Regions from separate parts of the Paenibacillus sp. D9 genome, predicted to be linked through region 1. Evidence: predicted binding sites of a transcription regulator. Region 1 holds the regulator's gene; the other holds the start of a gene.
What was found. The regulator LexA, encoded in region 1, represses DNA repair genes until DNA is damaged. The targets are predictions, from matches to a motif close to CGAACATATGTTCG.
Positions count from the first base shown of each region.

Region 2: VE23_RS06315 (DNA polymerase IV) is a predicted target of LexA. The motif match lies at 3,296-3,309, and genes of this name have one in related genera.

Region 1 covers NZ_JZEJ01000001.1:741,894-746,218, forward strand. Annotated here, with positions in the region: gene VE23_RS03470 (DinB family protein) at 1-111, opposite strand, end outside; gene VE23_RS03475 (GNAT family N-acetyltransferase) at 1,781-2,236, shown strand; gene VE23_RS03480 (hypothetical protein) at 2,394-2,966, shown strand; gene lexA (transcriptional repressor LexA) at 3,113-3,736, opposite strand; gene VE23_RS03490 (LysM peptidoglycan-binding domain-containing protein) at 3,947-4,325, shown strand, end outside.
Region 2 covers NZ_JZEJ01000001.1:1,348,642-1,352,966, reverse strand. Annotated here, with positions in the region: gene VE23_RS06325 (copper amine oxidase N-terminal domain-containing protein) at 47-955, opposite strand; gene VE23_RS06320 (glycoside hydrolase family 13 protein) at 1,077-3,002, opposite strand; gene VE23_RS06315 (DNA polymerase IV) at 3,368-4,325, shown strand, end outside.

The DNA.
Region 1 (4,325 bases):
GTACCCTATGCCGCCGGTGCGTCTTTTCATCAACTCTTCCTCGCTCACTGTATCGCACCAGTCAAACCAATCTTTGCGAACTTGCCAGTTATACTCGAATAGTTTCAGCATGTCGTGGCCTCCTGCGCACCTTAAACTTTGTTACTCCTACCATTCGATAAATAATAGCGTTATCCTGTCTATTAGCTTAACGACAGAAGGAGCAGCTGCGGTGTCGGCAAACTGCTCCTGAATCGCTGAACTAAAGTTCTCCGTTAGTCACCCTAAATACGGTTCATGCGGTTCTTAGCCACATTGGCTCTTCGAATGATAAATTGTTTCTGTCCCATATGATGAGAGTGCCAGTGATTGCAGGCTCCTGTGCAAAGGTCACGTTTCCGATGGATGTGTTGAGTATAAACCTTCTAACAAATACGAAATGGTTGGACTGGACCGATTTGTTTCTTACAGAACAAATGATTTGATTTTATTTTATTTGAAGGAATAAAAAAGTTGATCCTGAAGGGGATCTCCGGACATAAGAAACCAAGCTTGACCTGACCGGGCCTAAGGGTGTGGAAAGGAGTACAACTCAACCTTCAACCGAAAGTCAAACGGACGCTCTTCAATACCCATATCCAAGCTCGATTTGACTTTTCTTGTAGGAATAAAGCTTTAATAAATGGAATAGCTTGCAAATAAAGATACATCCTATGAGCGATTCCACAACAAGAGGGGAGTGTACATTAATGGGAAGATTACCGGGTCCTCCAGGTCCTCCAGGACCGCAAGGACCGCAAGGGCCTCCAGGACCAACAGGACCGCAAGGCATTTGTCTGCCGTGTCCTACTGGACCTGCAGGTCCAGTAGGAGCAACGGGGCCAACAGGTCTAGCAGGGCCAACGGGAATAGGGACAACTGGAGCTATCGGGCCAACAGGCCCTGCGGGCGCGACGGGAGCGACTGGACCAGGAGTTGGGGCAACAGGAGCAACGGGAGCAACAGGCCCGGCCGGAACCGCAGGAGCAACAGGAGCAGCAGGAGCAGCAGGAGCAGCAGGGGCCACAGGAGCAGCAGGAGCTACTGGAACCACAGGAGCAACAGGCGGAGTACTCGCTTTTTCAGACTTTTTCGCCTTGATGCCACCCGATAATGCTGCAACAGTCGCACCGGGTACTGATGTCAGCTTTCCTCAAAATGGGCCAACAAGCGGTACTGCCATTACACGAACAGGTCCAACTACATTTAACCTGGCTGCGATTGGAACCTATCAGATTCTGTTCCAGGTGAGTGTGACCGAGGCGGGGCAACTCATATTGACACTTAACGGCGCCGATCTCGCGTACACGGTAGTTGGGAGGGCAACGGGCACATCGCAGATCGTAGGCACGGCCCTTGTCCAAACGACAGTGATAAATTCTATCCTCACGGTTCGTAATCCAGCCGGGAACTCAACTGCATTAACGATAACTCCTCTTGCTGGTGGAACCAGATCCGTCTCTGCACATCTTGTCATCATTCAGATTGCTTAAGTTAATTTTCGTTGTAACATATATAGAAAGCCCGCTGAACTTACTAGTCGGAGGGCTTTTTTTTTGTTTACAGCTACGTTTGTGCAGCAGGAAATACTGGAGTGAAGAGCCTGCCTGCCACTGTGGTTCCAGCAGCGAATCAGCGTAATCTATTTAGGTGATGAAAAGGATTGAAAAGATGAAAATTGCTTTTTAATTTCTCCCTTTTTCCCCTACCCGGACACCGATATAATACAGGTAATGGATTGGACAGGGGAGAGAATGAAATGATGAGAATTATGTTGGATGACTTAAACGGGCCTGATGTCCGGGCTTTGATCGGGGAGCATCTCCGGGGGATGGCCGAAAATTCTCCTCCTGAAAGCATTCACGCGTTGGACTTGAATGAATTGAAAAAGCCGGAAATCACTTTCTGGAGCGTCTGGGAAGAGGGGGAATTGCTCGGATGCGGCGCTCTCAAGGAGCTCGACGCCAGCCATGGCGAGCTCAAGTCCATGAGGACGGCTTCGAGACATTTGCGCAAGGGCGTTGCCCGAAAGCTTCTTGATCATATTATCCAGGAAGCCAAACGAAGGGGTTATGCTCGAATCAGCTTGGAGACAGGCTCCATGGATGCCTTTGTTCCGGCCCGCGATTTGTATGCGTCCTTCGGCTTTATCGAATGCGGGCCGTTCTCTGGCTATGAGGAAGACCCAAATAGCGTATTTATGACAAAGCAATTATGAGAGAGTGCAGATCAACCCAATAAGCTTTGACGGCGGCTGTCCGATCGGACAAGCCGTTTTTTCTTGTTCTCGGACAATCTTAGGGCGGCATAGGCTCATACTCATAGGCATCTTGCCGGAACATTCCGGTTAGGATTCGTTAACAGGGGGGAAGAGCGTGGCCAGACAATCAAAGCCGAGAGCTGGGGTGTCAGGGCTTGTGCTCGCGCGGACAGCCTCCAGCATGCTGCCGCTTTATGCCCGGTTCGTTCGAAGCCGTCCATTCGCCGAGGAATGGAGCGCTGCAGTACGAGCGGCGGATCTCGATACGCTGTTGAAGCTGTTCAAGGAGGAGGCTCCGCTTGCGCCGGTCAATTCGTTCAGTACGAACGGCATCGGATTTTTCGTGGACTTCAACTATCCACCGCCTGTTCGAGCGTACACGAATGCGACGACCATTCCGCCCGGAACGGCGCAATTCGCTTTTTCGGCAGCTGTGCTCCGCAGGCTATCGGCGGCCGTGCTGCCGCTCTACCGGAAGCTGGCCGGCAGCGGCACCTTCGCCAAGGAGGCGGCGGTTCTGATACGAAGCGGGCAGGAGGAAAGATTCCGCCGATTGATCAGGCCCTATGTGCGAAGCCGGTACTTGACCGGAGTTCATCTTGAATCCTCGGGATTCTACATGAGCTTTCAATACCCGGGCTCCAAGCATATTTACCTGAACGAGTTTTTCCACGAAAAGTTTCGATGACAATGCGAAAAGCAGCGAACAACAGTGAAAAATAAGAACCTTTGAAAAACAAACGCGCACTCTGTCAGAGTGCGCGAAGGGGTGAATAAAGCCGGATATGGAGGGGTAATGGAAGGGACTTCCTATTGGCCCAAAAGGGACATGCCTCAGTGAAGATTGCGGAACAATCCGATTACCTTGCCGAGAATCGTCACATTCTTGAGCCGGATCGGCTCCATGGAGGCGTTCTCGGGCTGAAGCCGAATATGGTCGCGTTCCTTGTAGAACGTCTTGACCGTCGCTTCGTCATCTTCCGTCATGGCTACGACGATATCGCCGTTGCTGGCGGAAGGCTGCTGGCGGACGATGACGTAATCGCCATTATGTATGCCCGCTTCGATCATGCTCTCCCCGACGACGCTCAGCATGAACACCTCGTGATCGCCGACATAGTCAGCCGGCAAAGGGAAGTACTCCTCGATGTTCTCGGTCGCCATGATCGGCACTCCGGCCGTTACCTTGCCGACGACGGGAACGCGGCTGATCGAGACGGGAAAGGGCAGCATGGCGGCATCGTCGCCGTCGAGAATCTCGATGGCGCGCGGCTTGGTAGGGTCTCGGCGGATCAGGCCCTTCTTCTCCAGGCGGTCCAGATGGCCATGCACCGTGGAGCTGGATGCCAGGCCTACCGCCTCGCCGATCTCACGTACTGAAGGTGGATAGCCTTTGTCCCGGACTTCGTTCTTGATGAAGTCAAGAATGGCCTGCTGGCGGTTGGACACTTTAGACATCGCAATCACTCCAAAACTAGAAATTAGTAGAAAGAAATATGTAGGCAAAGTATAGCACAGAACCCGAGTTCGTACAAACATAAGTTCGAGAAACAGCCGTTCGCATAGGGCGATTCCGATCGGCGAACATACGTTCCAAATAAGCGTTGACCAAAACAAATGTTCGTGTTATTCTGGGAATAAGAACAAACGTTTGGGGAGTGAACGGTCATGATGACTTTATCTGGATACAGCACGCCGGAGCGAGGCTCTGAGGCAACGGTCCGCAGGCAAGTGAAGAAGCAGGAACATCATTATCTCAAGGAATGCTTCCGTCCCGGAGCAGTTCCCGGCGATTCCAGATTCATCCCCCGTTCCTCCGCTGTCTCGGCAAGGACAGCCGGGAGCAGACGTCCGCGCCGCCTGCTTCCATATGCAGCGTCAATCCTCCTGTTCCTTCTGGTCTTCTCCAGCTTTTGGGGATTTTCCGGAGCGAGCTCTTCTGGAATCGCCCCCGCAGCTGAGGGCGAGCTGACCGTCACGGTGACGAGCGGAGACACTCTCTGGTCCATCGCCGGGAATTCCGGCCTTTCCCATGACATCAGGCGCA
Region 2 (4,325 bases), 610 kb from region 1:
TTCCGAAGGAGGGACGGCGCTCTTTTTTGCTTGCGGACGTCAAGAGTTATTTTCCGTCCGTGCGCTTTTCCCCGTCAATCGGGACGATGAGCTTGTTCTTGTACTCCGGATGGCTGGCGCGATCGATGGCTTCGAGCTCCTTGGCTTCGCCATTGGAATCGATGGAGCCGTAATACATATAACCGGCCATGACATTGTCCGTGAAGTAGTAGCCGGGAGCGATGCTTTTCGGCTTGGTTCCCTTTTCCTTGGGCGGCTGGCCGTAGATTTCGCTCCTCTGATAGACGGTCTGTGCGATACCATCCGCGTCGATGACAATGGAGGAAAGCAGCTGCTTGTACACCATCTCGTAGCGCAGCGCTTCGCCTGCCGGGAAGCTGTAGGTGACGGAGAAGCCTTCGCCCTCCACAGCCAGCGGGTCCTTCAGCGGGAGGACTGCAAGGGCGATCGCAGCCTGGCGGGCCGCAGCGAGATCGCCGCCCATGAGCGCGTCATAACTTTTCTGCCCCTTCGGCGTCCGGACGACCGTGCGGCTCTTGGCGCTGTCATAGGAGACGTAAGCCCCCATGCTCTCGCTTACGAACCGGACTGGCACATAGGTTTTGCCGTCCCGGATGACGACGGAGACGTCGAGCGGAACCGGCTTGCCGTTGACGCTCGCCGTCCTGGAGCCCTCCTTCAGCTCGATGACCTTGCTGCTGTCCTTGCTGGCAGCCCGCACGGTGCGAGTCTTGGCATCGTACGAGTACGTCAGCCAGTCCGGGTCCTGAAGGGAGCGGAGCTGGATCAGGATGCGTCCGCCTACGCGGAGAGCGGACGATTGGACCTGCCCGTCGATGAAGAGGAGAGGGGCGGGAGCCGCCGCTTTCGCTTCGGCCGGGCCGCTGCCCGGCAGGACCGCTCCCGCGATCAGCGCCGCTGCAGCTGCGGCTTTCATGGCTTTGACTAGTTTCATTTGCTGTTCCTCGCTTTCGAATGAGTGTCCGTATAACGGACGGGAACGGAGGGGAAATGTTCCAAAAAAAAGAATAATCCCCTGCATCCGGCCGCGCGGAGCCGGGGGAAAGGCCGGCTTCTCAACCCCCCTCCGCCGCCTCCAGGACGACGAAGCCGTAGGGCGGAAGCTCGACAGCAAGCCCGCCGCCATTTTCCGTCCGGATGGAACCGCGTTCCTCGAAGTTGGAGAGGAGCGTCCTCCAAGCGGGACTTCGTCCGGCGGAATCGATCCCCGACGGAGCTGCCGGGAGCGCCGGCGAGGCGGCTTCAGGCCGGACGGCTTGTCCGGGCGAGGGGCTCGAAGCCGCGGCTTCGCCCTCCTCGCCGAACCCGCGGAAGGAAAGAGGCTGAGCGGCATCGCTGCCGTGCTGAGGCGCCGAGCCGAACCGCAGGCTCGCCGTCCCGCCGCGGGCGTTCATCGCGATGAGCAGGCGCTGTTCGCCGCCCTTGCGCTCGTAGGCGAGCGCGCCTTCCCCCGGCTCTGCCAGCAGGAAGCGGAGTCCGGCGCTCCGCAGCGCGGGAGAGGAGCGGCGCAGGGCGATGGCCGCCTTGTAAAAGGCGAGCAGGTCCGCGTTTTGCCGATCGGCATCCCATTCCATGCATTTGCGGCAGCCGGGATCCCCGCCGCCGTCGAGGCCGACCTCGTCCCCGTAATAAATGCAGGGCGCGCCGGGATAAGCGAGCAGGAACAGGGCGGCCAGCTTCATCTTGGGGACGCTGCCGCCGCATATCGTCAGCAGGCGCGGCGTGTCGTGGCTGCCGAGCAGATTGAACGCCGCCTCGGTCGCCTGGCGCGGGTAGGCGGCCAGCTGGCGGCCGATCGCATCGGCGAATTCGCCGGCCCCGATGTCCTCCTGGGCGAAGAATTCCAGCACGGCGCTGGAAAACGGGTAGTTCATGACGGCGTCGAACTGGTCGCCCTGCAGCCACATCATGGAATCGTGCCAGATTTCGCCGAGAATGTACGCATCGGGTTTGGCCTCCTTGACGGTCAGGCGGAATTCGCGCCAGAACCGGTGATCGACCTCGTTGGCCACGTCCAGGCGCCAGCCGTCGATGCCGATCTCCTCGATCCAGTACCGCGCGACCTCCAGCAGGTACTTTTTGACCTCGGGATGGGCCGTGTTCAGCTTGGGCATGAGCGGCTCGAAAGCGTAGGTCTCGTAAGGGGAGAGCCCGCCGCTGCCGCTCGGCCACGGACGCCTGTGGAACCACCCGGCATAGCGGGAGCGCTCCCCGTTCTCCAGGGCGTCCGCGAACGGCGCGAACGATTGCCCGCAATGGTTGAAGACGGCGTCCAGCAGCACGCGTATCCCGCGCGCATGGCAGAGGTCCACGAGCTCCTTCAGCTTGGCGTTGGTGCCGAAGCGGCGATCGACCCGCATGTAATCCTGCGTGTCGTATTTATGGTTGGTCTCGGCTTCGAACACGGGCGTGAAATAAATCGCGTTCACGCCGAGCTCCGTCAGATGGTCCAGACGGTCCATCACTCCCTGGAGGTCTCCTCCGAAAAAACTCTCCTCCGTAGGCTCCCCTCCCCAAGGCAGCGTGCCTTCGGGGTTGAGGGACGGGTCGCCGTTCGCGAACCGTTCGGGGAAGATCTGATAGAACACCGCATCCTTCACCCAGGCGGGGGGCTCGAACACATCCGCGGGGTTCAAATAGGGGAACTCGAACAGCGCCGGCGGATTGTCGGGAAGCTCCTCGAAGAAGCCTGCTTCGGTCCTATAGAGCGTCCGGCCGCCGGAATAGAGCTTGAAGGCGTAGCGGAGGCGGCGGAAGGCGGGGGTGACCGCCGCTTCCCAATAATCGAACATGGCGTCGCTCGCGAATAGGCGCAGCTCGATGTCCGTAACCGTCTGCTCCCATCCATACTTGTCGCCGGCTGCTGCCTGTACCCGGTCGACGTCGCCGCGCTTCGTGCGCAGGCGCAGATGCACCGTTTCCCTGTCATACGCGTAGGCCCAGTTCAGCTTGGGCCGGTGATAGACCGCTTCCAGCAGCATCGTCATCTCTCCCTGATCGTTCTGGTTGCGCCGGATACCGCCCTCATAGGGCAGGCGGACATCCAGCTCCAGACATAAAATACCATTCCGATCCGCTTTCCAAACAAGGGAGAGGGCCGCGCCTCCGGCAAGCGGAAGCGCGAGGCTGAGTTTGCCGGGAGCCTCCGGGAGCCTCCGTCTCCAAGGACGCCGGACGTCGTCCTCCCAGCCTCGGCGCGGCTTCGGCAGCTGGATGATTTTTCTCCTTGCATAGGGAACATACATTCGGTATATAATACGTCTAGAGTCAGATGCGAACATACATTCGATCGACAGGGAGAGGGGAAGTCTCCGCGAGCCCGCTCCCGCAGAACAGGAGGTGCGCGGTGGAGAGAGTGATCATGCTGGCCGACTGCCAGTCGTTCTACGCTTCGGTAGAGAAGGCGGCGCATCCCGAATATCACGACAAGCCGGTTGCCGTGGGCGACCCGTCCCGGATGAACGGCATCGTGCTGGCCGCCTGCCCGATGGCCAAGGCCCGCGGCGTGACGACGGCCTCGCGGGTCGGAGAGGCGCTGGCCCATTGTCCGGAGCTGGTCGTCATCCGGCCGCGGATGGCCATGTACATTGAAGTGTCCCTGTTCATCACGAAGATATTCGAGACGTACACCGATCTCGTGGAGCCTTACAGCATCGACGAGCAGTTCCTCGACGTCACCGGCTCGGCAGGCTACTACGGCTCGCCGGACGAGATGGCGCGCAATATCCAGAACCATATCCAGCTGTCCACGGGCATCTGGTCGAGGGTCGGCATCGGTCCCACCAAGATCCTCGCCAAGATGGCGACGGACAATTACGCCAAGAAAAGCCCGGAAGGCGTCTTCGAGCTGAATCCCGGCAAGCTGGAGTCGACGCTGTGGACGCTGCCCGTGCACCAGATGTTCATGGTGGCCTCGCGGATGACGAGGCATTTCACGCGGATGGGGCTGAACACGATCGGGGACATCGCGCGGCTGGACTTCTCCGAGTTCAAGCGGCGGATGCGGCTGGAGATGGGCAAGCAGAGCGACATCCAGGCGGGCTATTATTGGCAGACGGCGAGAGGGATCGATCCCAGCCCGGTCGTCACCGGCATCCGCCACCAGCTGAAGTCGGTCAGCCACGGCAAGGCGCTGCGCTGGCGGCTGTACCGCCATCTGCCCGACATCGAGGTCGTGCTGCTGGAGCTCGTCGTGGAGGTATGCCAGCGCACGAGGCGGCATGGCTGCATGGGCTCGGTCGTCTCGGTCGCCGCCATGGAGACCGACGGCGAGCGCTCGTCCTGGTTCAGCCGCCAGCTGACGC